3 regions of the Bacillus sp. C1 genome follow, and region 1 is predicted to be linked to each of the others. Evidence: riboswitches for the same ligand, from Rfam matches in the RefSeq annotation. Region 1 holds a riboswitch; each other region holds the start of a gene.
What was found. Region 1 has a riboswitch for lysine ahead of ACX5JI_RS07095 (amino acid permease). Riboswitches for the same ligand answer to the same signal wherever they lie in the genome.

Region 1 (10,652 bases):
ATAACCCGCACACCCGCGATCGATTCGAGTACTTTATCATTCATATCACCAAACGCATCTTGCGCAACCGTAAAACGTTCATGTAACTTCTTCCCATATATATTCATCGCATATGCCATAATTGGCAAAGGAAGAAGTGCTGCAATGGTAAGTGGCCAACTAATCGAAAACCCCATCATAAAAACAATCGTTAACATATACAAACTAGAATCTACGAGTGTCAAAATTCCGAAACCAGCGGTCATAGAAAGCGCCTTTAAATCATTTGTCGCCCTTGCCATTAAATCACCAGTACGATTTTTGTGATAAAAGGTCGGTGTCATTTTCAGTAAGTGCCCCATAAATTTGGAACGCATCGTTCTTTCCAGTACGAATGCCCCGCCAAATAATTGATGCTGCCATACATAAGTGAGTATATATCCAGCTATTGTCGTCACGATTAACACCCAAATATATTTCATAATGACTTCACTCGTTAAGGATCCTATTTTGATATGATCAATCGTTAAACCAATTACCTTTGGAGGAATAATCTCAACTATATTTACAATTAAAAGTGCTCCAATCGCGATACTATACCTCTTCCAGTGTTCTTTAAAAAACCATGCTAACTTTTGTAATACCGAAAACAATGAAATCTCTCCCTTCTCAATTTTGTTTCACTTAAGTTTTTTTATCCACTATCAAACCCCCCACTTTACACCGCGCCAACTATACTGTCTCATCATAACTTCTCACCTTTCGTAATGTTCTACCTGAACCATACGACGTATGGAAACAACCAAAAATAAGGACAAAAAAAGCATACCGCCGCTCGACGATATGCGTAAAAGCGCATAAAAGCGTACGTCACGATATACGCAACGTACGCTTTTAAAAAACAAAAAGCACTATCTTTCCGTACGGTTTGCGTAATGATATGAATATTTTCCACCTTGTAATGCAGCTACACCAGTCATATTTACCATTACAATCATTACGCACACCTCCTTCATTTATTTTCCATTTTTTATTTTATAACTTAAAAGAGTTTTCTGTCAATTATTTTTTCACCTTAGAATAAAATAATCAATAATCACAAAAAATGAAAGAAGTGCAATACAATTTTTCAGCATAATATAAATCCTTTTTCATTTCATGAACAATTAAGGAAAAATACTGTAAGAAAAGGCATACAAAATAAAAATTACATAAGAAATCGTTTCCATAAACATTTTATTTGAAAAATATTATCAAACACCCTACAATCACCATATACTCACTCTTACAAGTTGCTATTTTTAGGAGGATTAATCATGACAACTAGCAATACGTACAAATTTTATTTAAATGGAGAATGGAGAGAAAGCTCTTCTGGAGAAACAATCGATATTCCATCTCCATATTTACACGAAGTAATTGGAAAAGTACAAGCGATTACTCGCGCGGAAGTTGACGAAGCAATCGCTTCAGCACAACAAGCTCAAAAAGAATGGGCTGAGGCTTCGCTTCAAGATCGTGCAAAATATTTATATAAATGGGCTGATGAGCTCGTAAATATGCAAGATGAAATTGCCGATATCATCATGAAAGAAGTCGGTAAAGGTTATAAAGATGCAAAAAAAGAAGTTGTTCGTACAGCAGATCTTATTCGTTACACTGTAGATGAAGCTCTTCATATGCACGGAGAAAGCATGATGGGTGATAGCTTCCCTGGTGGATCTAAATCTAAACTTGCAATTATTCAACGTGCACCACGTGGCGTAGTTTTAGCAATCGCACCATTTAATTACCCTGTAAATTTATCTGCTGCAAAACTTGCACCAGCTCTTATTATGGGGAACGCTGTTATCTTTAAACCAGCAACACAAGGCGCAATTAGCGGTATTAAAATGGTAGAAGCACTTCATAAAGCAGGTCTTCCAAAAGGACTTGTAAACGTAGCAACTGGACGCGGTTCTGTTATCGGTGACTACTTAGTAGAACATGCTGGTGTAAATATGGTATCGTTCACAGGTGGTACAAATACAGGTGCTCATTTAGCGAAAAAAGCAGCGATGATTCCGCTTGTATTAGAACTTGGCGGAAAAGATCCTGGTATTGTACGCGAAGATGCTGACCTAGAAGAAGCTGCAAAACATATCGTAAGCGGTGCGTTCTCATATTCTGGTCAACGTTGTACTGCAATCAAGCGCGTACTTGTACATGAGAATGTAGCAGACAAGCTCGTTAGCTTACTAAAAGATCAAGTAGCTGCATTATCTGTTGGTTCTCCAGAAGAAGACAGCACAATCGTCCCATTAATCGACGATAAATCTGCTGATTTCGTTCAAGGGTTAGTTGATGATGCAGTAGAAAAAGGTGCAACAATCGTAATTGGTAACAAACGCGAGCGCAACTTAATCTATCCAACATTAATTGACAATGTAACGGAAGAAATGAAAGTTGCTTGGGAAGAGCCATTCGGTCCAATTCTCCCAATCATCCGTGTTTCTTCTGATGAAGAAGCAATTGAAATTGCAAACAAATCAGATTTCGGTTTACAAGCAAGTGTCTTCACAAAAGACATTAACAAAGCATTTGCAATTGCAAACAAAATCGATACTGGTTCTGTTCAAATTAATGGACGCACAGAGCGTGGCCCTGACCACTTCCCATTCATCGGTGTGAAAGGTTCTGGTATGGGAGCACAAGGTATTCGTAAGAGCCTTGAATCTATGACACGTGAAAAAGTAACTGTATTAAACTTAATGTAATATGTTAGAAGCTGATCTCAGATTGTAGATCAGCTTCTTTTTATATAAACCATTCTTTTTAGGTGGGAAGAGAGCGTCCGGCCGTGGATAGGAGCGGTCAGTGCCTTTTTTGACCCCATGCCAAGTAAAAACAAAAGAAGAAAGCGAGTGGAGATTTCCTTTTATTTTCATTGCCACGACGTAAATGCTTGAAAATAAAATAGGTACATGTATGTGTTAAAAAATCAAGTTGAATATATATTCTTTCCTTCACTTACCTCATATGTTTTAGGGCTACTATTTATTACCCAATCCGTTACATGCCCCAATAAAGGTACATCATAACGACGTTGTTTCTCATCATTCAAGTTAGACAAAATCTCAAAAATACTTTCTACATTTTCTTTAATACTAACCGCATCTATAAAATGAACAACCTCAGGCGCAACAACATTCATATGTTGAAAATACTGTTTTTGCGGTTCTATAAGACTTAGATGTTTTTCAAAGTTACTTCGTCTTCGGGTAGTATCATTTTCTTTCCTTTTTCTTAATTCGGTTGCGCTTGTAGAAAGATGAATGTACCTATCCGGAAATCCTATATGTTTTTGTTTCATTTGATTTACATAAAACTCTTTCAAAAACGGTAAAGTTTGTGGAAACTCCCCCTCATAAATCCAGTTATACCAAATGGGCTGAAAAATATCTCCATCAAATAGAACGATATCATACAATTTTCGTTTTTCTTGTGCGATTTGCCACCTTTCAACTTGCCTTTCGAGATACCAATTTTCCGGTTCAGGATTAGGGCGCTGAAATAAGAAATTTACTTCTGGAATCACATAAGCATTGTATAATTCTGCAATCTTTAGGCACGTTGTCGTTTTACCAATGCCACTTGCGCCTTCCAAACAAATGAAAGTCATATTGTACCTCCGTTCCTTCATACTGTTTCATTATTCTACCTCATTAATTTCACAAAGTATTCCCTATAATCTGATTATTACTATATCCATTGACGTATAAAAATTCATTTGTTACCCTTGATGATGTGAATTGAATATATAAATCCTCATTCGTATCTCGGTGAGGTAGAGGTTGCAGTCATTAAGAGTATCATTTCAGGAGATGTAGTGGCATCGATGAATGAATGAGAAAGGAATGGTTGCCGAAGTGAGAAGTGTCCCACTGTGCATTCTTGCTGGGTCTGCTATTTAATAAGTGCAGAACTGTCACAAACAACTTGTTTGTGGAGAGCTATCGAGAGGTATGTCGTGGGTTTCCTATAAGATAGAAAGCACGTTACGACAATGACACGTGCTTTTTTTGTTTTGTATGAGACTTACCTTTCTTCCCTTTCCGGAAGACATACATATCTCCTCGCTTGACTTGGTTATACTAACTTTGGAGGTATTTTTTATGCAACAAAAAAAATGGGGCTTTTGGGTACTAACAGCTTTTGTTGTCGGTAACATGGTTGGCGCTGGTATTTTTATGGTGCCAAGTACGTTAGCACAAACAGCAAGCCCGCTCGGTGTTACATTAGCTTGGTTAACAACAGGGTTTGGTGTTTTAATGCTAGCTCTTGTTTTCGGTAATTTAGCAATTCGTCGTCCTGATTTAACGACAGGACCACAAAGTCATGCATATGCTTTATTTTCATCACCAAAAACGAAAAAAATGGCCGGATTTAGCATGGTATGGGGCTACTGGGTTGCAAACTGGGCAAGTAACGTTGCCATTATTACATCGTTTGCAGGTTATTTATCACTCTTTTTCCCAATTATGAAAGATACACGTGTCCTATTTGCAATCGGCTCTTTCGATGTAGAAGTTGGAAAACTGATTACATTCTCGATTTGTTCTTTCTTACTATGGGGAACACATATCATCTTAACAAACGGTGTAAACGGAGCTGGGAAATTAAACTTCTTAGCAACAACAACGAAAGTAACTGGATTCCTTCTATTTATTATTGTTACTTTATTCGCATTTCAAGCTTCAAAACTTGGCCAATGGTACACGCCAATCATTGATAAAGAAGGCGCTTCACACGGACTACTGTCACAAGTGAATCTAGCTGCCCTTACAACATTATGGGCCTTTATCGGGATTGAGTCAGCTGTCCTTTTATCAAACCGTGCTAAATCTCCAAAAACGGTAAAACACGCAACTGTAGCTGGATTATTGGTAACTATTTCTATTTATTTAGGAATTACAATTTTAACAATGGGTGTTCTTCACATTGATACATTGCAAGCTTCTGAACGTCCATTAGCGGATGCACTAAATGCTGCAATGGGTCACGGCGGCGGGAAATTAATGGCCTTACTTGCGCTTACTTCCCTTTTTGGTTCTATTTTAGGCTGGATTTTATTAAGCTCAGAAGTACCGTATCAAGCAGCAAAAGAAGGATTCTTTCCTTCCTTCTTTGCAAAAACAAACAAAAAAGGAAGTCCGATTTATTCACTAAGACTGACGAATATTATGTCGCAAGTCTTCTTGTTCTCAACACTATCAGGGACAATTGCTGAAGCCTATACATTCGTTATTACAGTCTCAACTTTAGCTTACTTAATCCCTTATCTCGTCTCACCAATCTTCCAGTTAAAACTAGTCGCAACTGGTGAAACATATAAAAACGAAATGGGTTCACGAATTATAGATGGTATTATCGCAGTCATAGCGCTTTGTTATGCACTATGGGTGATTAAAACTGGGGCTTCAGATATTAAAACATTCCTGCTTGGAATTGGTTTATTCGCAATCGGTTTTGCGTTCTACCCATTAATGAACCTTGATAAAAAACGAAATAAAAACGAGCAAGTTGCATAAGCAATTTGCTCGTTTTTATTTTTAAACCTGTATAATAGAAGCGAGAGGTGAAAAATATGTCAATTGAAACATTATGGAGCACTCGTTTTCAAAAACATTTTCAAAACGTCATCATGTATTTTACGCGTATGATTAGCGGTTTACTATACAGCTTCATCTTTATCTCATGTGTAGGCGCATATTATTATGCGGAGTTGCTTAAAACATCTCCTTCTAAAGAAATCTCGTTATTACTCATTATAACTGTGCTTACAATCATAATAACGAGATGCCCAATCCGTACGTTTATCCAAAAGCCTGACGCCGTCTATTTACTGGCGCTTGAAGAAAAATTAACATCTTATTTCAAACAATCTCTTCTATATAATTATGTCATGCAGCTATTTCCATTGCTATTTACTTTTCTAATCATTGTTCCATTAGCAATGCAATCATTACAAATAACGATACCTTTTTTATGTACTATATTTTTTATTTTAATGCTTATTAAAGCCTGGAATATATACATACACTGGATATGGCGCGATCAATATAATGGACAAATTTGGTTTATCATTCGCATCACTTGCAATGCATGTATTTTGTACATGCTCTTTCAATCTGTATCAGTTATATTACTAGGTGCCGGTTTCTTACTTCCAGTCTTTCTACTTATTTATACAATGAAACAACCAACAAAACGAATCGGCTGGGAATATATCATTGAACAAGAAGAAAAAATGGACATGCGCTTTTACCAATTTGCAAACTTTTTCACCGATGTCCCACAGCTCAAAAAACAAGTAAAACAAAGAAGATGGTTAACAAGTTGGTTAGAACAGATATTACATAAAAAACAATCTACTTTTTTATATTTGAACACTTTATCATTTTTACGTGCAAATGATTATTTTGGCATATATATGAGATTGACCATCATCGGTTCTTTCATTTTATATTTCGTACCAAACATATATGCAAAAGGCGCTATCACTTGTTGTCTCTTATATATGACCTCTATGCAACTTCGTACGTTATGGAAATATTTTTCGGGAAATACTATTGTAGCATTATATCCTATCTCGCACGCTACACGGATGAATCAATTTCTTACTCTTATATTTTCACTAACAATCGTTCAGTTAACCATATTTGTAGTCATCTTACTTATGAGTGTACAGTCGCTTTTTCATGCTGTTTTTATCGCCTTAATCAGTATGCTTTTTATTAAATTTATCATTGTACCAAAAACAAAAAAACGAATTTCTTCTTTTTAAAATGAAATTCCCTATTACATGTACAAAACAGGAGCTAGAGGGCTCCTGTTTTTTGTTAGCTAGTCGATATATTTGAAAGATCATTGATAAAATTTTATTCACCACTTTATCCAATACACTCCCGCTAATTTCTAATCACTTTTTTAGGCATTTCTCATATAGTGAAAATGACTAAAATTTTCTTGATCGTATGAATCATCCATCAGTTACAAAATGTTTGACCACATATATAAAAGATGGGAGCCTGACTATGAACAACACTCAAACTTCAACGCCCCCAAACCACTCTGAGGAAAATAAAAGAGAAATTAGCTTACAAACGTTACGGGTCATTGGACTCATTGTATTAATTAGCGGTTATATCCTTGTCGCTCTGTCTGAAGTAGGTGAGCTGAAAGATCTTTTAACAAATCCAAGTGCTGGAAATAACCTATTTCAAAAAGACGTTTTGTAAAAAAAGAGGACCTATCCACCTTCTTTAAAAAACGTAACCATTTATTCCTTTGGCTGGACAGACTTTTTGAAGTTATGGACTCAACTAAAGAACTATGAAAACTGACGTAAAAGGTCAACCTTATTTTCTGTACATACTAAGGTTGGCCTTTTAAGAGTTATTTATTTTCAAAATTTAAGAAAGCTTCACTACTTCTTTTACATGCATATCAAGTTCTGCTAAGAACGTATCAATCTTAGGATTTTTAACGACGTCATAGCATGCAAAACTTTTCAAAGGACTCATGCCAATAAATTTCTGTACTCGGTGCAAATGACTGATTGTATCTTCTAAGCTCTCACCTTCAAAAAATTGTGCGTGATTCTGAAATGCTTCTTTTGGTGCATTCCACGTTGTAGAAAACATATATTGTTTCTCCGTCAATAATCCTCCTGCCCCGTATTGCTCTCCTCCTTTAAAAAAGAGACCGTATTCATACACTTCATCCATATACGTTTTAAATAACCCCGGAATACTAAACCAATAGATTGGTGTTTGATAAATAATAACATCTGCCCATAAAAACTTTTGTTGTTCTTCCTTAACATTGTATCCGTCTTGAATAATTGTAGTTTTCACATGATTCTTTTCACTAAGTAAATTGACCATGCGATCAACTAACGTTGCATTTAATTTCCCTCCTTCTGCACTATATTTTTGATGACCATTTATGATTAGTATGTTTTTCATCTTATTCGGCCCCTTTATTTTTATTGAATACAATCATTTAATTTTCAGCTACTACTCCAAGCTGCTGCATAAGAGTAAGGTTGTCTTCTAAATGCCAGTCTTCCGTAATTTTCCCATCCTTAATACGCAAAATATCAATTGCGAAAAAGTTAATTGGTTTCCCATTATGCGTTCCTGTAAAGGATAGACGAGCTGTAACCTTATCACCAACTACTAGTAGATCTTCAATCTTACAGCGAATATCTGGAACAGCTTTACGAACGTTTTTTGCCGCAAACGCTAAACCTTCAGGACCTTGTGGGCGCCCTTTCGGTAACGTATTATCAACGAATCTCTCCGTAACTGTTTGTGGAATAAGCTTCTCATTACCAGTATCCCAAAATGTATAGAAACGCTGAGCAGCATGCACCATTGATGTAGCTTCCTTTTGACTTAAGGATGGAGCGATTGTCATTGTTTTCGGTTCTAAAGACCCTTTCAATAATTGAATCTCACTTTTTGAAGCAGACGTTTTTTGATTACTACATGCAGTAATTACAATACCGATTGCCACGAGACAAATGATAAGAAAACAAAACGAACGCCAAGACTTGCTAGATTGACTTGTTCTTTTCAAAATAGTCACCTCCTTCATAAAAAAGTTTTGTAATCCTTGATGCTATTGTATATGCAGTAAATTCCCTTTTGGAAGTAGTGATATTTTTTTCATATAGTTACCTTTTAGATATCTTTGTGATAATATAAAGCAAATTAATAAAAAAATTTTTATGGAGGCTATTTTCATGGATACGATTGATCCAATTATATTGACGAAAGGTTCACCCGGTATACCTTGTCCGATTGCTAAGACACTCGACGTAATTGGAACAAAATGGACATTTTTAATTATTCGTGATCTTCTTATTGAAGGAACATTACGATTTAGCGACTTACTAAAATCAATGGATGGAATTAGTCCAAAGACACTCTCCCTACGCCTTAAAGAATTAGAAAGTCAAGGTATTGTAACAAGAAAAGTATACCCTGAAGTTCCTCCCCGGGTAGAATACACATTAACGGATAAAGGCAAACAATTAGAAGGTATTTTCATTGAATTAAAGCGTTTCGGCTTAACTTTATAGAGTACCAATGTAGCGTAATCGCAAATAGTGAGATAAAAAACAAACAGGAAATCTAACAAAAAGCCCCACCTTAAGTACAAAACTATAGGTGAGGCTTTTCAAAATACGACTAACATTTTAAATACATAATATTATATTTTTAAGATTCAAAAGAGAAATACCTTCCAGATAACATACTAATGGTCCTTACCCTCTTTATTTTATCGGTACGCAAATTTCACAATAATCACGATCAACCTTTTCCTTAACATACCTTTCAAACATCGGTCTACTATCAATTTGATAGCCACAGTTTAGTAGTTCAGAAAAAATATCAGTCCATGCTTTTTGAATGTCTTCTGCTACATGTTTAACCATGTAAATAGCGTATTTCCCCCCGGATAATTCACCTTCACTAACTACCTCATCAATTTGATAATCTGTTGAAATTACAATGCCAGCATCATAACGACAGTTCTCAGGATTAGTTGTTTCTGGGTTGTCATGTGAAATTCCAAGTATGATTGACGTTTCTACAAACAGGTCATTCTCCTTAGCCCAGTTTTTTAATTTTTTCATCGTCAAGACATTATTTGGACCATATGGCCCCACCTGCCTAACATAAGCAACTCGATACTTTGGTAACTGTTCAACCTTGATATTCATATACTCATTCTCCTTTATATCAATATTTACTACATATCCAAAGTTATCATGATTTAAAATGATATTCATCTGAATTTTTAAAAAATATAAAAATGTACACTTAGCAGCCCTACACTACAAAAACTTTCAAAAATGTAACTTTATGAAATAAATATCACTACTTCCCATACTAAATTTTTGGGATTACAATGATGGCAATCAAAATAAATGATACAAATAGGGGGCATATAACATGCTAGAAGGAAAAAAAGTAGCGATTATTGGCGGAAGTTCTGGTATTGGTTTCGAAACAGCACGATTAGCATTAATGCAGGGGGCACATGTTATAATCGCTAGTCGATCAGAAGAAAAATTACAAGAAGCAAAAAAGGTACTAGTGGGAAATGTAACAACTTACTCACTTGATATAACAAACGAACAACAAGTTCAATCATTCTTTGAAGAAATAAATATAATTGACCATTTAGTTATTACAGCAGCTGAAACTTCCGGAGGGGATTTCCTTCATACAGAAGTAAGTAAAGCACGTCAATTATTTGAAAATAAATTTTGGGGACAATTCTATGCTGCTAAATATGGCGCGCCTAAAATTACGAAAGACGGATCCATCACCTTATTTTCAGGCGTAGTTGCCTATAAAACAATGACTGGTTCAGCTACACTCGGCGCAGTAAACGCAGCTGTCTCTAACCTTGGAGAAACATTAGCATTAGAACTTGCTCCTATTCGAGTAAATATTGTCTCCCCGGGCATTATTGATACACCGTCACGCAGCAAAATGCCCTGCGAAGCACGGGACAAATTTTATAAAGAAATAGCAAATAAACTCCCTGTCAAACGAGTTGGTCAAGCAAAAGATGTTGCAGACGGCGTGTTATATTTAATTCAAAATAAATTT
Region 2 (10,652 bases), on a different contig from region 1:
AAATTTACGTATAAAAGAACTGGTAAAGATAAAGATGGCAAAGACATAACTGTATTCGTTGAACATGAACCTTATAAAGGTGATTTTAAACCGAAATTTAGTTTTAAATGAAAATGACAAATTGAAAAATTTAATCGATGAAAAGTAAACGTAAAGTAACCCCAAAATACAATACATGTTGATTTTGGGGTTATTTTTTGTTTACTTCCCTTTTTCTACCCACTGCATCTAGACGGTAAAGTGGTCATCCTTCTAACTTAAAATCAGAAGGATAACGTTTCTTTGACATAGAAAAATTCTTCTTAAGATAAAACAGATTTTTTAATCTGTCTACCTTAAGAAGAATTTTTCTATTTTAGGACAGCCCCTTCTTCACATTAACTCACTTTTTTCAAACTGAAAGCTGGCTTTTTTACCGCTCCTTTTTTCACAACATATAAACCGATAAATATAACAAGTCCGCCAAGTAATTGCATCATATTGATTCTTTCTCCAATTGTTACAGCCGCAACAATAACTGCAAACAATGGTACAAGATACATATAGACCATTACTTTTGTTGATCCCATTTTACTAATACCAACATACCACATTGCTAGTCCAAAGACTGTCGCAAATAAAATCGAATAACCTAATGACCCCCAGCTTAATGTATCTGTTGGCCACGTTAATGTATTTGTGTTACATAAACAATATATTACAAGTGGCACAATGCCAATGAATGTAGACCAAGCTGTCACTCGCATTGCTGAATATTTTGTAATAAGCGGCTGCGCAAGAATCGGATACCAGCCCCAAGCAATCGACGCGACTAATCCAATTACGTTTCCAAGCCAAGCATACTCATATGTAGATTGATTCGTCTGCCCAGTTAACAATACAAGTGCTGCCCCGCTAAATGATAATAAAGAACCGATTTGAATTTTCATCGAAAAACGCTCTTGTTTGTGTAATACTGCTAAAATCCCGGTGAAGATAGGTGACATTGCGATTAATAAAGATGCATTTGTTGCTGAAGTGTATTTTACAGATAACATAAATAATGTTTGATACAGCGCTGTGCCAACTATTCCAACGGCTAATAACCTCAGCCAATCTTTTCTCTCAATACGTAACGACCGTTCCATAAAAAATGTAATCACTAATAATACCGGAGATGCAATTAAAAATCGTAAGCTATTAAATTGAATGGATGACATGTACGCCACTCCATATTTTCCGATTGTGTAATTCGCTCCCCATACTAAAGCAACTGATATTAGGAGCCATTCCATTTGCCATCGTTTCATCCGAATCTCCCCTTTCACTACTTTAGCATAGTAAAATTGGCTGGATGCTACACCGTCCAATTGGCTGTTTTTTCACCCAGCCAATTTGTTATAATAAGACTAGATAAAGAATAAGGGGACGTTATACATGGAATGGAAGTTAGATACTGACAGTAAGATTCCAATTTATCAACAAGTTGTTGATTTTATTGAAAGGCGCATTATGTATGGAGAGCTTCCTCCTGGTAGTTTTCTCCCTTCGGAACGAAAATTAGCGATCCAACTGAATGTGAACCGGAGTACAATTACAACCGCTTATAATGAACTGCGTGCTATGGGAATTGTGGACAGCACAACTGGAAGAGGCACACGTGTGAGCACACATATGTGGGGCGTTTCTCCTACATTAACGCCAAACTGGAGGGGATTCGTAGAAGGCGGTACTTTTTTACCGAATTTACCACTGCTTCGCCATATTCGCGAACAAGTACAGCAAAATAAAGATATCATTGATTTCGCAAATGGAGAACTTGGCTGTAATCTATTTCCACATGAGCAGTTGCAAAATATTTTACATAAGCAACCTTTAACGCAATCACTTAGCTATGATCATCCACAAGGCTATCTACCATTAAGACAAGCGGCAGCGCAATATATGAAAGATTACTTAAAGATTGAAGCGACCGAACAGTCGATTATGATTACTTCTGGGGCACAACAAGCACTTCATCTTATCGTTCAATGTTTATTAAATCCCGGTGATGCAGTTGCTTTTGAAAGCCCATCACATTGTTATTCATTACCTCTCTTTCAATCAGCAGGGATTCGGATTTTTCCATTGCCTGTTGATGAACATGGAATCAACCCAGAGGACGTACAAGAGCTATATCGGAAGCACCGAATTAAAATGATTTTTTTAAATCCAAATTTCCAAAACCCAACAGGTACAATGCTTCATCCGAATCGGAGAAAAAAATTGTTATCACTCTGTGCAGACTTACGCATTCCAATCGTTGAAGATGATCCATCCAGTTTACTAACACTAAAAAACAGGCAGCCTTGTCCAACTTTGAAGTCCATTGATGAGAACGGAACTGTCATCTATGTTCATTCGTTATCCAAAATGATTGCGCCCGGGATTCGAATCGGTTGGCTTGTCGCCCCGCAGTCAGTAATAGAAAGGTTGTCAGATGCACGGCACCAAATGGAATTAGGAATGAGCATATTCCCTCAGTGGCTCATGCAACAATTTTTTGAAACTGTCCCTTTTGATGTGCATATGAAACAATTACGAACTCAATTAGCCCACAAAAGAAATACACTTGTCGATGCTTTAAACTCCTATCTTCAAGATGAAATTTCTTTTTCAAACCCAAATGGTGGAATTTACATATGGGGAAAATTAAAAGACCCTATTAACGAAAAACAGCTGATTATGCAAAGTTTAAAACAACAAGTAGCCTTTATGCCTGGCAGTATTTTCGGAGCAAAAGATGGTTATATTCGTTTATCATATGGGAAAGTAGATATGAATCAAATTGAGGAAGGGATTTCTCGTTTACACGCTGCTCTTAAGGTTTGTGAAAGATAAAGTAAGACATGAACCAGTGGGGATTTTTCCTCCTCACTGATTATTAGCTCCCACCAGTCGTTTTTTGCTTTTTGCTAGTTGCTCTCCCTCTTGACTGAAGCAAAGCCTTTAAACATTCATTTACAATAAAGAGGATTCTTATTTATATTGCAGAATTCTAAATTGAAAGTGGTTCATTACTTTAGATGAATCAAGGTTATACACTAGATTTATATTATTCAATAATATAAAAAGAATAAACAGAAAGGGGATTGAGATGCAAAAGGGAACAAGGTTATTTTCGCTTCTTTCCTTAATCTTTTTATTATATGTTTGTCAACAAAGTGAACTAGAAGAACCAAAAAGTGAAGATGCAAAAGTGATGGACATTGTTGTAAATTCGGTGAATGAAAAAGACTTTCTTAGTGCTTCCATGGAGGACACAACAAGAATCGTATATCTAGAAATAGCTGATACTGTAAATGTACGTCAGTTAAAAAAAGAGATTAATACTCAGTTCAAGAACCAAGACATTAAACCGTATACGATTAACGTTAGTCAAAGAAATATGGACATCGTAAAAATAGAGAACAGATGGAGCAATATTTACAGTTATATCTATGAGGAATTGTTCCAGAAAAAAGGATACAAAGATTTTGGAATGCGAGCTTATATAGAATTGGACCAACCTATTCCGTTTGTTATATATACTCCTATAAATAATACTGATTCAAAAGCTAAAGAATTCGGGAAGAAGATTGAAAAAGAAATTGATGCTTTACTTACAACAAAGCAAGCACAAAAATGGATTGAAAATGATTTGTATACAATTGAAGTGTATAGCCAGGATAAGCAGAAAATTAACTAACAAATTTACGAACAGAATGCTTGCGTATAAATAAGTCTGTACTTAATCAAAAAGACTGGATATGAGTCCAGTCTTTTTGATTTTATTGCCCCCATATTTTCTTAAAATTCTTCGTATATACAAGAGCAAGTACAGCTTGTGCAATGATAAATAGTGATCCAGTTATTGTTTTTATATTATGATCCAACGCTCCTATTACTCCAAGGGTTACGCCAATTATGATGAAGAATATACTTAGAGGCGGTGTGATTTTCATTAAGATCCTAAAGTTTTTATTCATACAATAACCTCCTAATTTCCCAGAAAATTCTATGTATAAAATAATTATACGATACATTTAAAAATAAATATATACATACACGGTAATATTCACTTTTAAATGTTATATTTTAATTTGAAATTTTTAGGATTATCCGTTTTATAAAAAATAGATACCCACTTTCCCTTTTCAAACATCCATCTATTTTTTGCATATGTCCAAACTTTCCTTGTAGCAATTACTTTTTCTCCGTTTTTCAAGGTGAATTGAATTGTTACTTTTATTCTTCTCCTATAATTTCCTTGTGTGAACTCATTGCCGAAAACATACCTTGAAAATGCAACTTCAAGAATTTCTGCATTTGTTTCTTCCCACAAAGAAACTCACCCCTTTTGTAAATGACTCTTTATTTTAGAAGCGCTTTTTACACCGTCTCAAATACATAAATCTATTTTTTGAACCCTCGATACTTAGCTGTAGTCAATTCTTGAATATATGCATCAAGTTCCGGCATGTCAACTTCTTTCGCTAACTGTATCGCGAGTTCAATATCATATGGAACGCGAACAAGTTGAATGGAAAAACTCGCTGCTTCTTTTTGGCCGTATACCCCTTCAAAAATCAAATAGGAAGCTTGTGTAATCTCAAGCGGATTCCCTACACTCCCAGCATTACATAATGTTTTCCCCCTAAAACTTTGCACATATGCTTGGTGAACATCTCCATAACAAACGACATCTGGCTTTCTTTCACCTTCTATATTTTCTGTAAGATTACTATTTTCAAACATGCTTATGCGTTCTTCTCTTGAAGCATACGGCTGAATTCTTTCGTATAAGCTTCGAGGTGATGCATGAAACATTCTAATGAGTTTTCCGCTCATGATAAACTCAATTGAAAATGGTAACCCTCTTAAATAATCCGCATGGTCTTCTGTCAGCTGACTTTGATGCCACTTCAGCGTCTCAAATTCGGTCGGTTTTGTGATAAAATCATCCCAGTTTCCCATTACAACATGCTCACATTCTTTCCGAATCCGCTCAATTACATCACTAGACTGTGGCCCTTTTCCTACTAAATCACCTAAACAAATAATCTGTTCTATCCCTCTTGATTTTATATCTTCAAGAACTGCCTCTAGCGCAGGCATATTACCATGAATATCTGAAATAACTGCTATTTTATCCATATGGGCACCTCCTATTATTCTATATTTATTATATCTTTATTAAAAGATTTATACCAACTTGGGATATAAGACGTAAAATCATTATGTTCTTCTGCAATCCTTCTTAACCTCATTTTCATTCCATCTAGCAAATTAGGTGTGATTCGATTTGCCCATACAATATCCGCCGGAAAAATCATCGCCGCATACAATGCATATAATTTCCAAAAGTGAAGGGATGGTTCCCCGCCGCAATACCCGTGAACTTGTCCAACTGCAAATGGTATACTTATATCAACTGTAAACAAAGACATTTTGTAAAAGTCATGGATCGGATCTCCGAAATCAAATCTCGCAAAGTCAATGACAGCTCGAAATTCTTTCCGATGAATCATAATATTCGCTGGATGAAAATCATCATGTAAAAATACGATCGGACGACCGCGCAATAAATGTTTATGATTTTCCGCAAAGTTTAACACCGACTTTAGATTGATAAAATCAGTCTTATATTCTTCTAATGCTTGCAAGTATCTCTCGTATTTATTCCACCGATACGTTTCCCAAGACTCTTCTACATTATTTTTCTTTACGGTATGAATTGTCTTTAATACTTCTCCCGCCCTTTTGCCCGCTAAATATTGCTCTTTTTCAGTCAATGTACGAAGTATATCTTCCCCATCTTCTCCTTCAATCCATTCAAACACTTGTACACATCGATTTAAGTTAATCATATTTACAAAATGAAGTAGTTTGGGAATTGGTATTCCGAATGATTGAAAACGACTCATATATTCATATTCTTCACGCTTACGTTCACTCGTTGAAATATCGCATACTTTTATAAAATAATGCTGATCATTTTCGAGCTCAATTTTATATTTTTCATCAAATGAAAAACCTTTTGGGATAGCAGTACATTTTACAATGCGAGGCCAATTTAACTGTTTTTCTAATGCTCTTAATACATCTTTCATATAGATTCCCCCGGTTAATATATGTACGTACTACCTAACACTTGTTTTTCACTCTTCTGCTTATTCACTCCTTGCAGTTCAATCGCAAAAGGATATTCCCCATACTTCACTAACTGTTCCTGGACAAAACCTTCACCGATTGGTTCGCAAAATTGGATGTTTACATTTTTAAGTAATATCCTTTGACAACGTGCATTCCATTCCTTATGAACTTCGGAATGGCTTACTTGTACTTCAAGAATCTCCTTCCATCTCTCTACAATTTCTCGCACATTTTTCACAGCGTAATATATGTTCTGTATTTCTTTTGTATTGTTACTGTGCGGGGCAATGACGCCTACGTTTTGTAAATCTAACCTTCTATTCTCATCAGATTCTTCCCACTGTATAAAGAAAGGAAATTTCGGATTTTCTCTTTCTTGTTCCACAAATAACATTTTCCATTCTATAAGGTGTCCATCATTTCTCATCCGCTTTCCTTCGAGTGGCCCTTTTACTTGCAATCCTTTTTCCACAAGCTTTACAGCTAGCTCTTCGATATGATCCGTGCGAAGAGCAATTTGAAGGATTCCTTCTCCCTTCTGCAATTTCTCTACAGTTTCTCGAACGAGTGGATTATCCGCTTGTATTGCTTTTTCTTCATGTTGCACTGCTAAAAATTCAATATACGATAAATCAAAATAACATAAGCTATTCCACGTTCCCCAGTTTGTATGCTCGCCACCTTGCACAGTGTGGAATCCAAGTTCCTCCATTTGTTTTTCTGCTTCTTTCGGTGTGCACTTGGCAGCATGAACGATATGATCAAATGCTAACATGATTTTCCCCTCCTCTTATTTTCATCTCTCTATTATATAATTATTCTTTCATTTCATTCAATTTTAAAAATTATTAAAAACCTAGTTGATTTATATGATTAATATGCATTATAATAATAAAAAATTGAAATTAAGCTGATTGGAAAAACCAAAGGCTCTTTTCTCACACGAGAAAAGAGCCTTTTTCATTTATTATTACAGGGGGATTTTATATGCAGAAATTAATTATCTTTGCTATTATTGGTTTTTTTGCTCAACTGATTGATGGAGCACTTGGAATGGCGTACGGCGTAACGTCCACTTCATTATTATTAATGTTTGGCATTGCACCTGCCGTCGCTTCCGCATCTGTTCATTTAGCTGAAGTTGTTACGACTGCAGCGTCTGGCGTATCTCATATTCGTTTTGGGAATGTTGATAAATATACCGTTTCAAGACTGACATTGCCCGGTGCGATCGGTGCATTTGTTGGTGCTTGTTTTTTAAGCAACTTACCTGGAGATGTAATTAAGCCGTACATTTCACTCTTTTTGTTCACTTTAGGTGTCTACATTTTATTGCGATTTATTATTCAAAAACAGATTATTAAATCTAATAAGCGTATGTCTAGTAAGCAACTTATACCACTTGGGTTGTTTGCTGGGTTTGTTGATTCAACTGGCGGAGGCGGCTGGGGACCAATTACAACACCAGTACTACTTGCACGAGGAAATGAAGCACGAAAAGTCATTGGCTCCGTTGATACAAGTGAATTTCCAGTATCTTTAGCTGCAACAATCGGCTTTTTCATTTCATTAGGCTGGGAACAAGTAAGCTGGTTTTGGGTATTTGCGCTTATGCTCGGCGGTATTATTGCAGCCCCAATCGCTGCATGGCTAGTGCGAATTGTGCCTTCGCATTTACTTGGTGTACTCGTTGGTGGACTCATTATTTTTACAAATATCCGTACCCTACTTACATCATTTAAAGTGGATCCAACAATTATTAACCTTTCCTATATTGCGGTAGGCCTTGTCGTTATTATTGCACTTTTCATTTCAGTTCGGAATCATGCCGAATCGGCAAAACAAAATGTTGGATATACCACTGGACAAAAGCAAATTTTGCCATAAAGTGAAATGTTAATCAATGGCGGTTTTCTTCATCCCCCACTGATTATTAGCCCTCACGAATCGGGCTTTTACGGGCATCACTGAATTTTGAGGTAGGAGTCTTACTACCCGCAAATAGCGGGATAAAACAAAAATAGTTGTGAAATAGCCAGGTAAGCAAATGTATCATTTGCTTACCTTTTTTAGTTTGTTTAGCACTCTTTACTTTGCTTATAAATAATGTCGAATTTATTTTTCTGAATTTTCTTTTAATTTTAGAGGAATTTCCATATCTTTTTGCGAAACATTTGTATAACAATTTTTTCTTCATTTTTTTACATAGAAAGTAGGTTCGGGCGGAGTTTTGAAAACGTTTCCTATACAATAACCGATTGGTTTTGATATTTTCCTACAAAAATTCCTTGCAATATTTTCAGAAACTAATTACAATTGCCATATATTAAAAATCATAGCAATGAATAAATCCTCATCAATCCGATGAGGTAGAGGTTGCGGCTTTTATTAGTAGGACGGCTGAGACACAGAGAATGTCAATGATTCCGTTTGAAAGGAAATGCTGCCGAAGTTTGTGTTTCTTCTCTGGAAATATAGACTGGGGCTGTCTTCGAATAGGAACAGAACTGTCACGTTTACAAAATACCGTGTAAATGTGGGGTGCTATCTTAACGGAAGGGTATGATGGGGTGGTTATTTGTGAAACATTCCGCCAAATTCCTTTGGCGGTTTTTTGTACTTTTCTCCCCGTTCCTTCCTAATCTTACAAGAAAAGGAGTGTTGAACATGAATAGCATAGCTGATCAAGCTACCTCTACAAAACAATCTACACAAGGACAAGGTGAATTAAAACGCGGATTAAAATCTCGTCACCTTACGATGATTTCTCTCGGCGGTACAATTGGTACCGGACTCTTTCTTGCTAGCGGTGGTGTCATTCATACAGCAGGGCCTGGCGGAGCTCTCCTCGCATATGCGGCAATCGGAATTATGGTTTACTTTTTAATGACAAGCTTAGCAGAACTTGCAGCTTACATGCCTGTCGCTGGATCTTTTAGCACATATGCAACAAAATTTGTTGATCCGTCACTTGGATTTGCACTCGGCTGGAATTATTGGTATAACTGGGCAATTACGATTGCCGCTGAACTTGCAGCCGTAACATTAATTATGAAGTTTTGGTTCCCAAATAGCCCCTCTTTAATTTGGAGTGGTCTTTGTTTAATCATTATGTTTCTTTTAAATTACTTATCTGTTAAAGGGTTTGGTGAAGCAGAATATTGGTTCGCACTTATTAAAGTAGTTACTGTTATTATCTTTTTAATCGTTGGATTTATGATGATTTTTGGCATTATGGGCGGTGAACCTGTTGGCTTTAAAAACTTCACTGTTGCGGATGCACCATTTAACGGTGGCATCATGGCAATTATCGGTGTATTTATGGCTGCTGGTTTCTCGTTCCAAGGAACTGAATTATTAGGTGTAGCTGCTGGTGAAACTGCCGATCCAGAGCGCAGTATTCCAAAAGCAATTCGATCCATCTTTTGGCGTATTCTATTATTCTACATCTTTGCGATTCTTGTTATCGGTCTATTGATCCCTTATACAACCGAAAGTCTTGCCGCAAGTGACGTAACAGTAAGTCCATTTACGCTTGTCTTTGAAAAAGCAGGTGTTGCATTTGCCGCTTCTGTCATGAACGCCGTTATTCTAACTGCCGTTTTATCTGCTGGTAACTCAGGCATGTACGCCTCAACTCGTATGCTTTGGGATTTAGCAAGACAAGGAAAAGCACCAAAATTTTTAGGTAAGTTAAATAGCCGCGGCGTACCTGTTAATGCATTAATCGCCACTTCCGTAGTTGGCTGCGCCGCTTTCCTAGCTTCCCTATTTGGCGACGGTGCTATATATATTTGGTTATTAAATGCCTCTGGAATGTCTGGGTTTATTGCATGGGTCGGAATTGCAATTAGTCATTATCGCTTCCGAAAAGCTTATATCGCACAAGGGAAAGATTTAAATGATTTACCGTATAAAGCAAAATGGTTCCCATTTGGTCCAATCTTTGCATTTTCACTTTGCGTAATTGTTATTCTTGGACAAAACTATGGTGCATTTATGGGCGAATCTATCGACTGGAACGGTGTACTCGTTTCTTATATTGGTTTACCACTGTTCCTTGCGCTTTGGTTAGGATATAAATTTACAAAGAAAACAAAAGTCATTCCTCTTGATAAATGTGAACTTTAAATGATACGGGTCAGCAAACACAACGATGTTTGCTGACTTTTTTGTTTATAGTTCACATTCAAAGGATATATCCCTTTTATGTCGAATGGTGTACTACATGTAAGAAATTAAATATAAAGAAGGTGCGACATGTTTATAAATGCTCAAATTGAAACAGAAAGACTACATATACGTCCGTATAGGATCCACGATGCATCTGCCCTATACGAATTACAAAAACAGCCTGAAGTAAATGTCTATATTCCAGAACCGATTTATTCTCTTCAAGAAATTGAAGATATTATTTACTGGAGCATCGACATGAATAAAATAAACTCTGTAAATCATATTGCTAAATTTAACCTTGCTATTATAGAAAAGTCTCCTCA
Region 3 (10,652 bases), 750 kb from region 1:
GTAGCTCATCTTGATAATATAAAGGTATTTAATTATCGATTAGATGAAAATATACAGATTCCATATTATGAACGAATTGCTAAGGCGTTAATCGAAACGAATACAGCAACGGAAGTAAATGCTGGATTATATTATCGTTATCCTGTTCGGGAGATGTGTCCAAGTCCGCTTTATTTACAAGTATTAACGAAATATAAAGTACCAATTACGCTTTCGTCAGATGCGCATTACCCAAATGATTTAGGAAATTATGTCCAGGAAAATGTGAAAACATTACGAAATCATGGTATTTCTCATATTGCTACATTTGAAAAACGGGTGAGGAAGATGCAATTACTTGAAGAAGAGCCCGTAACGATTTCAAAGTAAAAAATGATTTTGTGATAAAACCCTTCTTTTTGTTCAAAATAAGAACGAATGATAAAGGAGGGTTATAAATGCCGAAGCAAAATAATAAGCAGAGCATGAAAGTGACGAATCAAAGTTATACTTCCAAAGCGAATGAAGAAGTCGATTCTGTAGTACAAGAACAAATTAGTGATACGGTAGCAGAAGGAACGATTGATGCAAAGCTTGGACAACAATCTAATGAAGAGGAATAAGAAAAAGGGGGATATGTATCTCCCTTTTTCTTATTCGGCTATTTGCGGGCAGTAAGATCCCCGCTTTCAAGATTCAGAGAGAAGCAAGGGGGGGCAGGTTGCCCGTAAAGGCCCGATTGGTGAGGGTTGATTAAAGTTTCACTTTATGAAAAAAAGTATTGTTTTTTAGAACTGTAATCAAATTTCTTGGCTTTTTTTAGTTAGATTTCTTACAATGTAATATAGGGAATTCCTATTTTTAATAGAAGAGGTGCTTCGTAATGGCAAAAATATTAGTAGCAGGAAATATTCCAGAAATCGGATTACAGTTATTACAAAATCATGAAATAGAAATGTATGACAAAGAAGGATTAATTAGTATTGAAGAATTAGCAACACAGGTTAAAGGTAAAGATGCACTGTTAAGTTTACTTTCTACAAAGGTAACGAAAGAAGTCATTGATGCAGCGCCTAATTTAAAAATTATTGCCAACTATGGTGCGGGTTACGATAATATTGATTACATGTATGCGAATGAAAAAGGGATTGCGGTTACAAATACACCGAAAGTTTCCACAGAAGCAACGGCAGAGTTAACATTTGCTCTTCTTTTAGCAGCTGCAAGACGAGTTCCAGAAGGAGATACATTATGCCGTACACTAGGATTTAATGGGTGGGCACCGCTCTTTTTCCTCGGACGAGAAGTGTATGGGAAAACAATTGGAATCATCGGTCTTGGTGAAATTGGAAAAGCAGTTGCCAAACGTGCACAAGCATTTGGAATGAATATTATTTATACAGGCCCAAATCGTAAGCTAGAGGCAGAAGTAGAATTAGAAGCAACGTATGTAACGTTAGAAGAATTGTTACAAACAGCAGACTTTGTTACGATTAACTGTGCGTATAACCCAAATCTTCACCATATGATTGATGAAGAACAATTTAAAATGATGAAGAAAACATCATACATTATAAATGCAGCGCGTGGCCCAATTATGAATGAATTAGCGCTTGCTCAAGCGTTAGAGGCGAATGAAATTGAAGGGGCAGCTCTTGATGTATTTGAATTTGAACCGAAAATTACAGAAAGATTAAAAGGACTGAAAAATGTTGTTCTTACTCCGCATATTGGAAATGCAACGTTTGAAACGCGGGATGCTATGGCTGAAATGGCAGTGCGTAACATTTTAGCGGTATTAGAAGGAGAAGAACCATTAACGCCTGTGAAACAAAAAATAGTAGTTACAAAATAAAAGAAATCCTTCCGAATGATCGGAAGGATTTCTTTTATTTTTCTTTATTTGCCCGTTTTTTATGAGATGGTCTTTGTCTAAGGAATTGAGATAACATAAACAAAATATAAAGTGAAATAGCAACGAATAGAAATACTGAAATGTTACCAAAACTTGTTTTATACATTGTATAAATACTACCAATTAAAAATAGTGTAACAATGATACTGTATCGTGGAATTGGCACATCTTTTAAACTTGGGATACGGATGCGACTTACCATTAAAAATGCAAACGTTACAAATACAGTAATAAGGACAATTTTTGGAATGGTATGTGAAAACAATGTTAAGAAGGCAACAAGTCCTCCTGCTGCAGTAATAGGAACGCCAGTGAAATACTTCATAGAAGTAGAGGAAGGCGTTACGTTGAATCTTGCTAAGCGATATGCTCCAAATAGAGGGAATAAGCCTGCTATGTATAGTCCAATAATTCCATAATTAGAAAAGGAAGTATAGTACATTAAAACTGCAGGTGCAGCCCCAAATGTTACAACATCTGCTAATGAATCGAGCTCTTTTCCCATTTGTGAATCAACACGTAGTAAACGAGCAACCCGTCCGTCAAGACTATCTAACATCATCCCGATTAGTACTAAAATAGCAGCTGATTTATAATACCCTAAAGATGCATAGCCGATTGATAAAAATCCACTGTATAAATTTCCGAGCGTAAATAAGTTTGGAATTGCTGCTCTATACAAAATCTGATCCCTTGCTTTCTGTAATGAATTCTTAATTAGTGTATGAAAGTTTACTCATTTTATCATACCATAAATTTCTTTCCGCGTACGAAAAAATTCCCATTTTGTGAAAGATTTCATAATGTGAAACTGTATGTAGTAATGTAGTTTAGTAAGGCCAGTTTTCAGAAGTAGTGTATCCTTCTCCTAACTTTTTTATTTCTGCGGAGCCTTCAGTTGAAGTACGGAGATTACTACTATATAAATCCATTTTGATGTTTTGGTATACAAGTTGCTTTTATCACGAACAAAAGGTGACTTACATCCATTTTATCTTTGTTTTCATCCAGCATGGGGCTAAAAAAGGATCTGATAGCTTTTATATATAGTCGAATACTCTATCCTGTGTAAAGGGTAGGTTTTATATCGGGTTTTAAATTGGTATTTATATAATAAAGTCATTATATTTATGAAAAGCATTTTAGTTAAGATAGAAAAAACCTCAAGGTGTTATTTGAGGTTTTTTCTAAAATTATTCAAATTTAGTTATCATTGTTCCTGTTTTATATTTATTGTTAGGATCAAACCTTAATAAATCTCCATAAATAAGTTTATCGGAATAATCCAATTCTGTTTTTGCTTTTTCAATATAGGGCCGGCAATTTGCTGAATCAGTAGGTTCACCTGTACTTTTTTTGTAACACATATTTTTTGTATAAGCATAATCGTTTGTTACGAAACTACCATCACGCATAACCAGGAGTGATTGCTCATTTTTTGTGAATAAATCAGTACCAAATTCAATCGACTGGTTCGTTTTGATCCCAAGTAAATGGAGTAGTGTTGGTTTTATATCAACTTGTCCAGATACTTTGGAAATCATTTTGCCCTCTTGACCAGGAATGTGAATAATAAGTGGTACACGTTGTAACTGCATCGAATCAAAAGGTGTGATGGATTCTTTCCCGAGAAATTGAGCCAGAGCAGCATTATGGTTTTCAGAAATACCGTAATGATCGCCATAAATAATAATAATTGAATTATTATATAGCCCATCTTCTTTTAATCGATTAATAAATACTTTAAGAGCTTCATCTGTATAGCGAACTGTTGGGAAATAACGATTTAGTACACCACTTTCAGAAGTATATTCATTAATATATCGATCTTCTGGATTTAACAGAAATGGGAAGTGATTGGTTAATGTAATAAATTTTGTATAAAACGGTTGTGGTAAAGATTTAAGTTTAGAGATCGATTGTTCAAAGAACTCCTTATCTTTTAGTCCCCAACCGACAGACATTTGTTCTGTTCCTGTATAATCATTTAGGTTAAAATAACGATCGTATCCGAGTGCTGGATACATTACATCTCGATTCCAAAAGGTTTTATCATTGGAATGGAAGACAGCAGAATAATATCCATATTTCTTTAATTGTTCAGGGGTTGCGGTGTATTCATTGTTTGCATGTGTAAAGAATACAGAGCCGCGGTCTAATGGATATAATGAATTTTCTACAATAAATTCAGCATCGGATGTTTTTCCTTGTCCAGTTTGATGATAAAAGTTGTCGAAGTAATAACTATCTTTTATAAATTGATTTAAAAATGGAGTAATTTCTTCTCCATTTATTTTTTTGTTGATAACAAAATTTTGAGTTGATTCCATTGAAATTAAAATGACATTTTTACCTTTTGCGATCCCGAATAAATTTTTATCAACTTGTGTATCTTTTGAATTTACATAATTTTTAATTTCAGAAAAACCGTCGCCACTTGCAAATACACGCTCTGTAGACGATTTAGACTGAAGGGTAATGTCAAATAGGTGATATGTGTATAGGCCTAGATTTTTCACAACCGTTTGACGATCGAAAGAGTGTGAAAATAACTGCGGTTTATGAATGACAGAAATGATCATTTGCAATGCTAGTAAGGCTGTTACACTACTAAAAAAGCTTCGCTTTTCAGAGCGAGATAGCGGCGTGTTATCACAAAAGCTTGGGAACTTACGTGAAATAAATATGAGAATAATGGCATCCGCAAATAGAAGTAATGTCTTGTACGTAAATAGTTCTTTAATACTTGTTCCTAAATCAGCCATGTTATTTGTTTGGAATAGCACAGGGAATGTAACAAAGTCATTATAAAAACCATAAAACATCGCATTTCCAAATAAAATAAATGACAGCAAAAAGCTTATGCCAATAATAATTCGATTTCGATATTTAGATGCTAATAAAGCTAGACCAAAAAATAAAAGCAACGAAGCAATGGGGTTCAACAAAAGTATCATTTCTTCAAAGAAGCTATCAATTTTAATATCGAAGGCTAGCTTGTACACAATATATGTTTTAATCCATAATAAAACGACTGCAACAAGTGCAAATCGTAATTTTGGAAACAAATGTTGTAGCATAATATACTCCTCTCTTACTATACGTGACAGTCATATATAAGAGTGTTCTTCTTATATATGAACTGTCTTTTATTTTTATAATTATTATACTATGTGTACCATTATACGAAAATAAAGTAGAATTGTGGATGGTTTTCATAAGGATTGGTTAGAAAAAGAGGAGTTGGGTGACAATAACCGTATCGCATTTTGATACGGAGGTTATGATGAAAAGGTTATTTTGTTTCATGTGTAGCGGTTTTTTATTATTTTCAAACTATACAGTTTTCGCGGAGCGGTATGATGTACCTTTATTGGAGGATGCCCTTTATTCTGTGTTGTTTCCACAAATAAATGTAGCGATTCAAAAGCATTATGGGAAACAAAAACCGTATGAATGTCCGAAGATTGTTAGTTTGAAAAAAATGTATAGTGGTACATACTTATTTCAAGCTGTAATTGAGGTAACAAAATATGAAGCTATAGGTGGGAAAGTCCTTCCCCCATTTGAAAAAATAAAAATTACGTTTGATAATGATGAAGGAGAATGGACTGTAAAGAAAATAGAGATAAAGCATTTACCAAAGGATACGAAATTAAATTGTAAAAAATAATGTGAAAAATTGTTTGACAAAGAATTTATTCGTTTGGTATTGTTAATACCAATATAAGCTGTTTGAAAATTAAATAGTTTTACCTCATCTACTCTCAAAGGTAGAGGCCGCGATAGGAAAGAGTAAACTATGGGAGATTTAGTGGAATCTGTGATCATAGATTGAAAGGGACTATTGCCGAAATATAAGATTGACCACGTCATTCATATATTGGGACTACATTGAATAAATGTAGTACTGTCATAAGATTTTATTTTATGGAGAGCTATTTGGAGATGTTGATGCGGTTTCTTATTTGAGAAGATAACAACTCGTTTATTTTTTCATGATACATGATTCCTAATAAGAAACGCGTGTGAACATTGTTCCGCGCGTTTTTTGTTTACCCTGCGTGAATGGAAAATAAGATTCCGTCCCTTCAAATGTAAGAAGTTAGGTGATTCATGCCGATAAGGCCTAATTGCTGAAGGTTAGTAATCAAGGGGAACTAAGGGCGCGCTGCAATGAATAGAAGATTGGGGTTATGAGTTTTAGGAGAAATAAGGGAGGAATTCAAATGTATTTACACGGCACAAGCCGAATCAATGAGCAAGGACACTTAGAAATTGGGGGATGCGACACAACGCAGTTAGCTAAGCAATATGGGACACCACTTTATGTATACGATGAGGCTTCTATTCGGGAAAAATGCCGCGCGTTTCATCGTGCTTTTCGTGAAAGTGGGTTCTCTTACCAAGTAGCTTATGCAAGTAAAGCGTTCTTGTGCATGGAGATGTGCCGCGTAGCTCGTGAGGAAAAGATGTCATTAGATGTTGTTTCTGGAGGAGAACTATTTACTGCTTTGCAAGCAGGATTTCCTGCCTCACGTATTCATTTTCATGGTAATAATAAAACAAAAGAAGAGATGGTAATGGCGCTTCAGGCGAATATTGGCTGCTTTGTTGTAGATAATTTCTTTGAAATGGAAATATTACATGACTTAGCAGAGCAATATGGAAGAATTGTAAATATATTAATTCGGGTTACACCTGGGGTAGAAGCTCATACACATGAATATATAACAACAGGGCAAGATGATTCGAAATTTGGTTTTGGAATTTCTACAGGTCAAGCAAGACAGGCGATTCAAATCGCGCTAGAGAAATCAAATTATAATGTGTTAGGTATTCATTCGCATATTGGATCACAAATCTTTGAAACAGCAGGGTTTGTTCGAGCGATTGAAGTATTGCATAAATTTTTAGAAGAGATACGAGAACAGACCGGTTATGTTGTAACGGTGTTAAACGTCGGTGGTGGTTTTGGTATTCGCTATACAGAAGCTGATACACCACTTACACTTGAGACATATGTGCACGCTGTAACAGATGCAGTGAGAGAACAATTTACAAGAAATCATTATCCTCTCCCTGAAATATGGATTGAACCAGGGCGTAGTATCGTTGGGGATACAGGCACAACAATTTATACAGTAGGAGCTGTAAAAGAGATTCCTGGCATTCGTAAATATGTGTCTGTTGATGGAGGAATGACAGATAATTTAAGACCAGCTCTATATGGAGCGCGTTATGAGGCGACGTTAGCGAACCGAGGGAAAGCGGCGGCTGAAGAAGTTGTTTCAATTGCTGGAAAGTGTTGTGAGAGTGGAGATATGCTTATTTGGGATATAGAGTTACCGCAAGTTGCTTCAGGGGATCTGTTAGCAATTTCTTGTACAGGAGCATATGGATATTCTATGGCGAATAATTATAACCGTATTCGTAGACCAGCTGTAGTATTTGCAAAAGATGGAACATCGCAAGTCGTTGTTGAGCGTGAAACATATGACAATATAATTGGGAACGATCGCATACGTATAAAAGAGCTTGTATAGTCAATAAAGAGGAGTTGCTTGAGATAGGTAGCTCCTTTAAAAGAAAAAACAAAATATATCGGAAAACTAGGATTGAAAAAAATCAGAATTATGATAAAATACAAATACAAAGCTTATCAAGAGAAGCGGAGGGAACTGGCCCTACGAAGCTCAGCAACCTGCTTAATAGGAAGCAAGGTGCTAAGTCCAGCAAAATGGTGTCCATTTTGAAAGATAAGGTAAAATATATTACCGAACAGTCTTTTCGAAATGGAAAAGATTTTTTTTTATGAATAAAAAAGGGGGGCTGTTCGTGGGAGTACGTGGACATTTTGACGAAGTAGCGGAGAAGATTCAAACGATGCTTGCTGATATGAAATATGGTTCGATTACAATTGTTGTGCAAGATGGAAAAGTGATCCAGCTTGAGAAAAGTGAAAAGGTACGCTTAAAGTAAAAAGCGCTGACTAGAAAAACTAGAGGCGGTTTTAATCTATTCATTAGGTTAAAACCGTCTTTTTGCGTTACAGGGGGAAAAAACATGTTGACGTATGAAACGTGGCAAGATGATGTCGTTTCTTTTTCGGAAGAAGATGAAACAAAAGGAGCGTTGCAAGTATTAGAGTGGGCCTATAAACATTATGAGGATGAAATTGTATATGCGTGTAGCTTTGGTGTAGAGGGGATGGTTTTACTGCATCTTATAAACCAAGTAAATCCATCTGCGAAAGTTGTATTTTTAGATACAAACGTTCATTTCCAAGAAACATATGAATTAATTAAACGGGTGCGCGAAAAATTTCCTGATCTTCAAATCATCGAAAAACAACCTTCGCTCACATTGGAAGAACAAGTAAAAGAGCATGGGGATAAGTTATGGGAGCATAATCCAAACCTTTGCTGTAAATTAAGGAAGATTTTACCACTTGAAGAATCTTTAGTGGGTGGGAAATCTTGGATTTCGGGGTTAAGAAGGGAACAATCTGAAACTCGTAAGCATACAAAGTTTATAAATCAAGATCATCGTTTCCGATCTGTTAAAATTTGTCCGCTCATTCATTGGACATGGAAAGAAGTGTGGCGTTACGTATTTAAGCATCATTTACCTTATAACCCTCTGCACGATGTTGGGTATCCAAGTATAGGCTGTGAAAAGTGTACGTTTCCTGTAGGCGAAGGGGGGGACTCAAGGGATGGGCGATGGGCTGGCAAGACAAAAACGGAATGTGGTCTTCATTATCAATAAAGACTGAATGAATTTTAAATGCATGGAAAGAGGGGGATCAGGAAGATGAGCAAAGCACTAGTAAATCGTGTTGATGAAACATATGAAATAAAGAGAATTACAAAAGAAATTGAATTAGACAAAATCGCTTTAAGTGATTTAGAGCTCCTTGCAGTAGGGGGATATAGCCCGCTTACTGGTTTTTTAAAGAAAGAGGACTATCAATCCGTAGTAGAAACAATGCGTTTAGTAAGCGGTGATGTATGGAGTATACCTATTACACTACCAATCACAGAAGAAAAGGCGCAGCAATTTCAAATAGGTGAAGAGGTCAGGCTTGTGAAAGAAGGGGTTACCTATGGTGTGATTCAAATTGAAGATATCTTCACACCAGATAAAGGGAAGGAAGCGTTGCTTGTTTATAAAACGACTGATGCCGCTCATCCAGGTGTAAAAAAAATATATGACAGGCCCAATGTTTATGTGGGAGGAACGATTACACTTGTGAAGCGTTTTAAAAATGATAAGTTTGCTTCTTATCATTTAGATCCAAGTGAAACTCGTGCTGAATTTGCAAAACGTGACTGGAAAACAGTGGTGGGTTTTCAAACGAGAAATCCTGTTCATCGTGCACATGAATATATTCAAAAATCTGCGCTGGAAATTGTAGACGGCTTGTTTTTGAATCCGCTTGTTGGTGAAACGAAGTCAGATGATATTCCAGCTGATGTGCGGATGGAAAGTTACGAAGTGCTTTTGAAAAATTATTATCCGAGTGACCGTGTCTTTTTAAGTGTTTTTCCAGCAGCAATGCGTTATGCAGGACCACGTGAAGCGATATTTCACGCGCTAGTTAGAAAAAACTTTGGATGTACACACTTCATTGTTGGACGGGATCATGCTGGAGTAGGTAATTATTATGGTACGTACGAAGCGCAAGAAATTTTTAAGTATTTTACAGTAGAGGAGTTAGGAATTACACCGCTCTTTTTTGAACATAGTTTTTACTGTACAAAATGTGAAGCGATGGCTTCTACGAAAACGTGTCCGCATGGTAAGGAAGACCACGTTATTTTATCAGGTACAAAAGTACGAGAAATGCTACGAAATGGAGAAATTCCGCCAAGTACATTTAGTCGTAAAGAAGTAATAGAAGTATTAATTCGTGGTTTGCAAAAAGAAGTTGTTACGAAATAAGGGGAGAAAGAGGATGAATAGAAATATTACTTGGCACACAGCATCTATTTCAAAAGAAGAAAGACGAAAGAAAAACGGCCATCACAGTTTTGTGCTCTGGTTTACAGGATTATCTGCTTCTGGAAAATCAACAGTAGCTAATGCGGTCGCTAGAAAATTGTTTGAAAAAAATATTGGGAATTACGTGCTCGATGGCGATAATATTCGTCACGGTTTAAATAAAGATTTAGGATTCTCTGAAAGTGATCGGACAGAAAATATTCGTCGTATTGGTGAAGTGGCGAAGTTATTTGTAGACCAGGGAGGTATTGTACTAACAGCATTTATTTCTCCGTTTCGAGTGGATCGTCAACAAGTAAGAGATATTCTTGACAAAGATGAATTTATTGAAGTGTTTGTCAAGTGCCCAATAGAAGAATGTGAGAAGCGTGATCCGAAAGGACTCTATAAAAAAGCAAGACAAGGCGATATTAAACAATTTACCGGTATTGATTCGCCATATGAAGAGCCTGTAGGGGCAGAAGTAGTTGTAGAAACACATTTGTATTCAATTGAACAATGTGCAGCGCAAATTATCAGTTACTTACAAGAACGTAGCTTTATACAGGGGGAGTAAAAATGAGTTGTGAAAAAGTGTGGGCAAACAATGAAAAGTTAAATGCTACAGAAAAAAAGAAATTAGAAAAAGATGGATTAGAGATTTTTAAAGATATTCCGTATTATGCTGAAAATGGGTTTGCTTCTATTCCGAAAGAAGAGTGGGATTCCTTTAAATGGGCAGGTTTATATTTACAGCGTCCAAAAGAAGCAG

Region 2: linked by a shared signal. The riboswitch ahead of ACX5JI_RS19265 (amino acid permease) and the one ahead of ACX5JI_RS07095 (amino acid permease) in region 1 are both predicted to bind lysine.
Region 3: linked by a shared signal. The riboswitch ahead of lysA (diaminopimelate decarboxylase) and the one ahead of ACX5JI_RS07095 (amino acid permease) in region 1 are both predicted to bind lysine.

The regions. Positions count from the first base shown of each region.
Region 1 is NZ_JBTMZT010000002.1:78,022-88,673, reverse strand. Features, by position in the region: gene ACX5JI_RS07110 (ABC transporter ATP-binding protein) at 1-632, opposite strand, end outside; gene ACX5JI_RS07105 (NADP-dependent glyceraldehyde-3-phosphate dehydrogenase) at 1,296-2,735, shown strand; gene ACX5JI_RS07100 (AAA family ATPase) at 2,960-3,640, opposite strand; lysine riboswitch at 3,799-3,982, shown strand; gene ACX5JI_RS07095 (amino acid permease) at 4,134-5,549, shown strand; gene ACX5JI_RS07090 (ABC transporter permease) at 5,606-6,805, shown strand; gene ACX5JI_RS07085 (hypothetical protein) at 7,056-7,259, shown strand; gene ACX5JI_RS07080 (NAD(P)H-dependent oxidoreductase) at 7,434-7,988, opposite strand; gene ACX5JI_RS07075 (ester cyclase) at 8,026-8,553, opposite strand; gene ACX5JI_RS07070 (winged helix-turn-helix transcriptional regulator) at 8,771-9,109, shown strand; gene ACX5JI_RS07065 (AraC family transcriptional regulator) at 9,305-9,754, opposite strand; gene ACX5JI_RS07060 (SDR family oxidoreductase) at 9,987-10,652, shown strand, end outside.
Region 2 is NZ_JBTMZT010000008.1:53,909-64,560, reverse strand. Features, by position in the region: gene ACX5JI_RS19315 (DUF4822 domain-containing protein) at 1-111, shown strand, start outside; gene ACX5JI_RS19310 (DMT family transporter) at 378-1,289, opposite strand; gene pdxR (MocR-like pyridoxine biosynthesis transcription factor PdxR) at 1,417-2,859, shown strand; gene ACX5JI_RS19300 (DUF4030 domain-containing protein) at 3,116-3,706, shown strand; gene ACX5JI_RS19295 (hypothetical protein) at 3,789-3,986, opposite strand; gene ACX5JI_RS19290 (hypothetical protein) at 4,082-4,342, opposite strand; gene ACX5JI_RS19285 (metallophosphoesterase family protein) at 4,414-5,154, opposite strand; gene ACX5JI_RS19280 (aminoglycoside phosphotransferase family protein) at 5,169-6,110, opposite strand; gene ACX5JI_RS19275 (VOC family protein) at 6,125-6,928, opposite strand; gene ACX5JI_RS19270 (sulfite exporter TauE/SafE family protein) at 7,141-8,040, shown strand; lysine riboswitch at 8,516-8,708, shown strand; gene ACX5JI_RS19265 (amino acid permease) at 8,821-10,284, shown strand; gene ACX5JI_RS19260 (GNAT family N-acetyltransferase) at 10,414-10,652, shown strand, end outside.
Region 3 is NZ_JBTMZT010000002.1:825,777-836,428, forward strand. Features, by position in the region: gene ACX5JI_RS10755 (histidinol phosphate phosphatase domain-containing protein) at 1-369, shown strand, start outside; gene ACX5JI_RS10760 (DUF4025 domain-containing protein) at 438-602, shown strand; gene ACX5JI_RS10765 (NAD(P)-dependent oxidoreductase) at 863-1,834, shown strand; gene pssA (CDP-diacylglycerol--serine O-phosphatidyltransferase) at 1,869-2,576, opposite strand; gene ACX5JI_RS10775 (LTA synthase family protein) at 3,088-4,974, opposite strand; gene ACX5JI_RS10780 (DUF3888 domain-containing protein) at 5,181-5,567, shown strand; lysine riboswitch at 5,661-5,843, shown strand; gene lysA (diaminopimelate decarboxylase) at 6,124-7,440, shown strand; SAM riboswitch class I at 7,551-7,660, shown strand; gene ACX5JI_RS10790 (YezD family protein) at 7,733-7,876, shown strand; gene ACX5JI_RS10795 (phosphoadenylyl-sulfate reductase) at 7,961-8,665, shown strand; gene sat (sulfate adenylyltransferase) at 8,711-9,841, shown strand; gene cysC (adenylyl-sulfate kinase) at 9,855-10,457, shown strand; gene ACX5JI_RS10810 (nitrite/sulfite reductase) at 10,460-10,652, shown strand, end outside.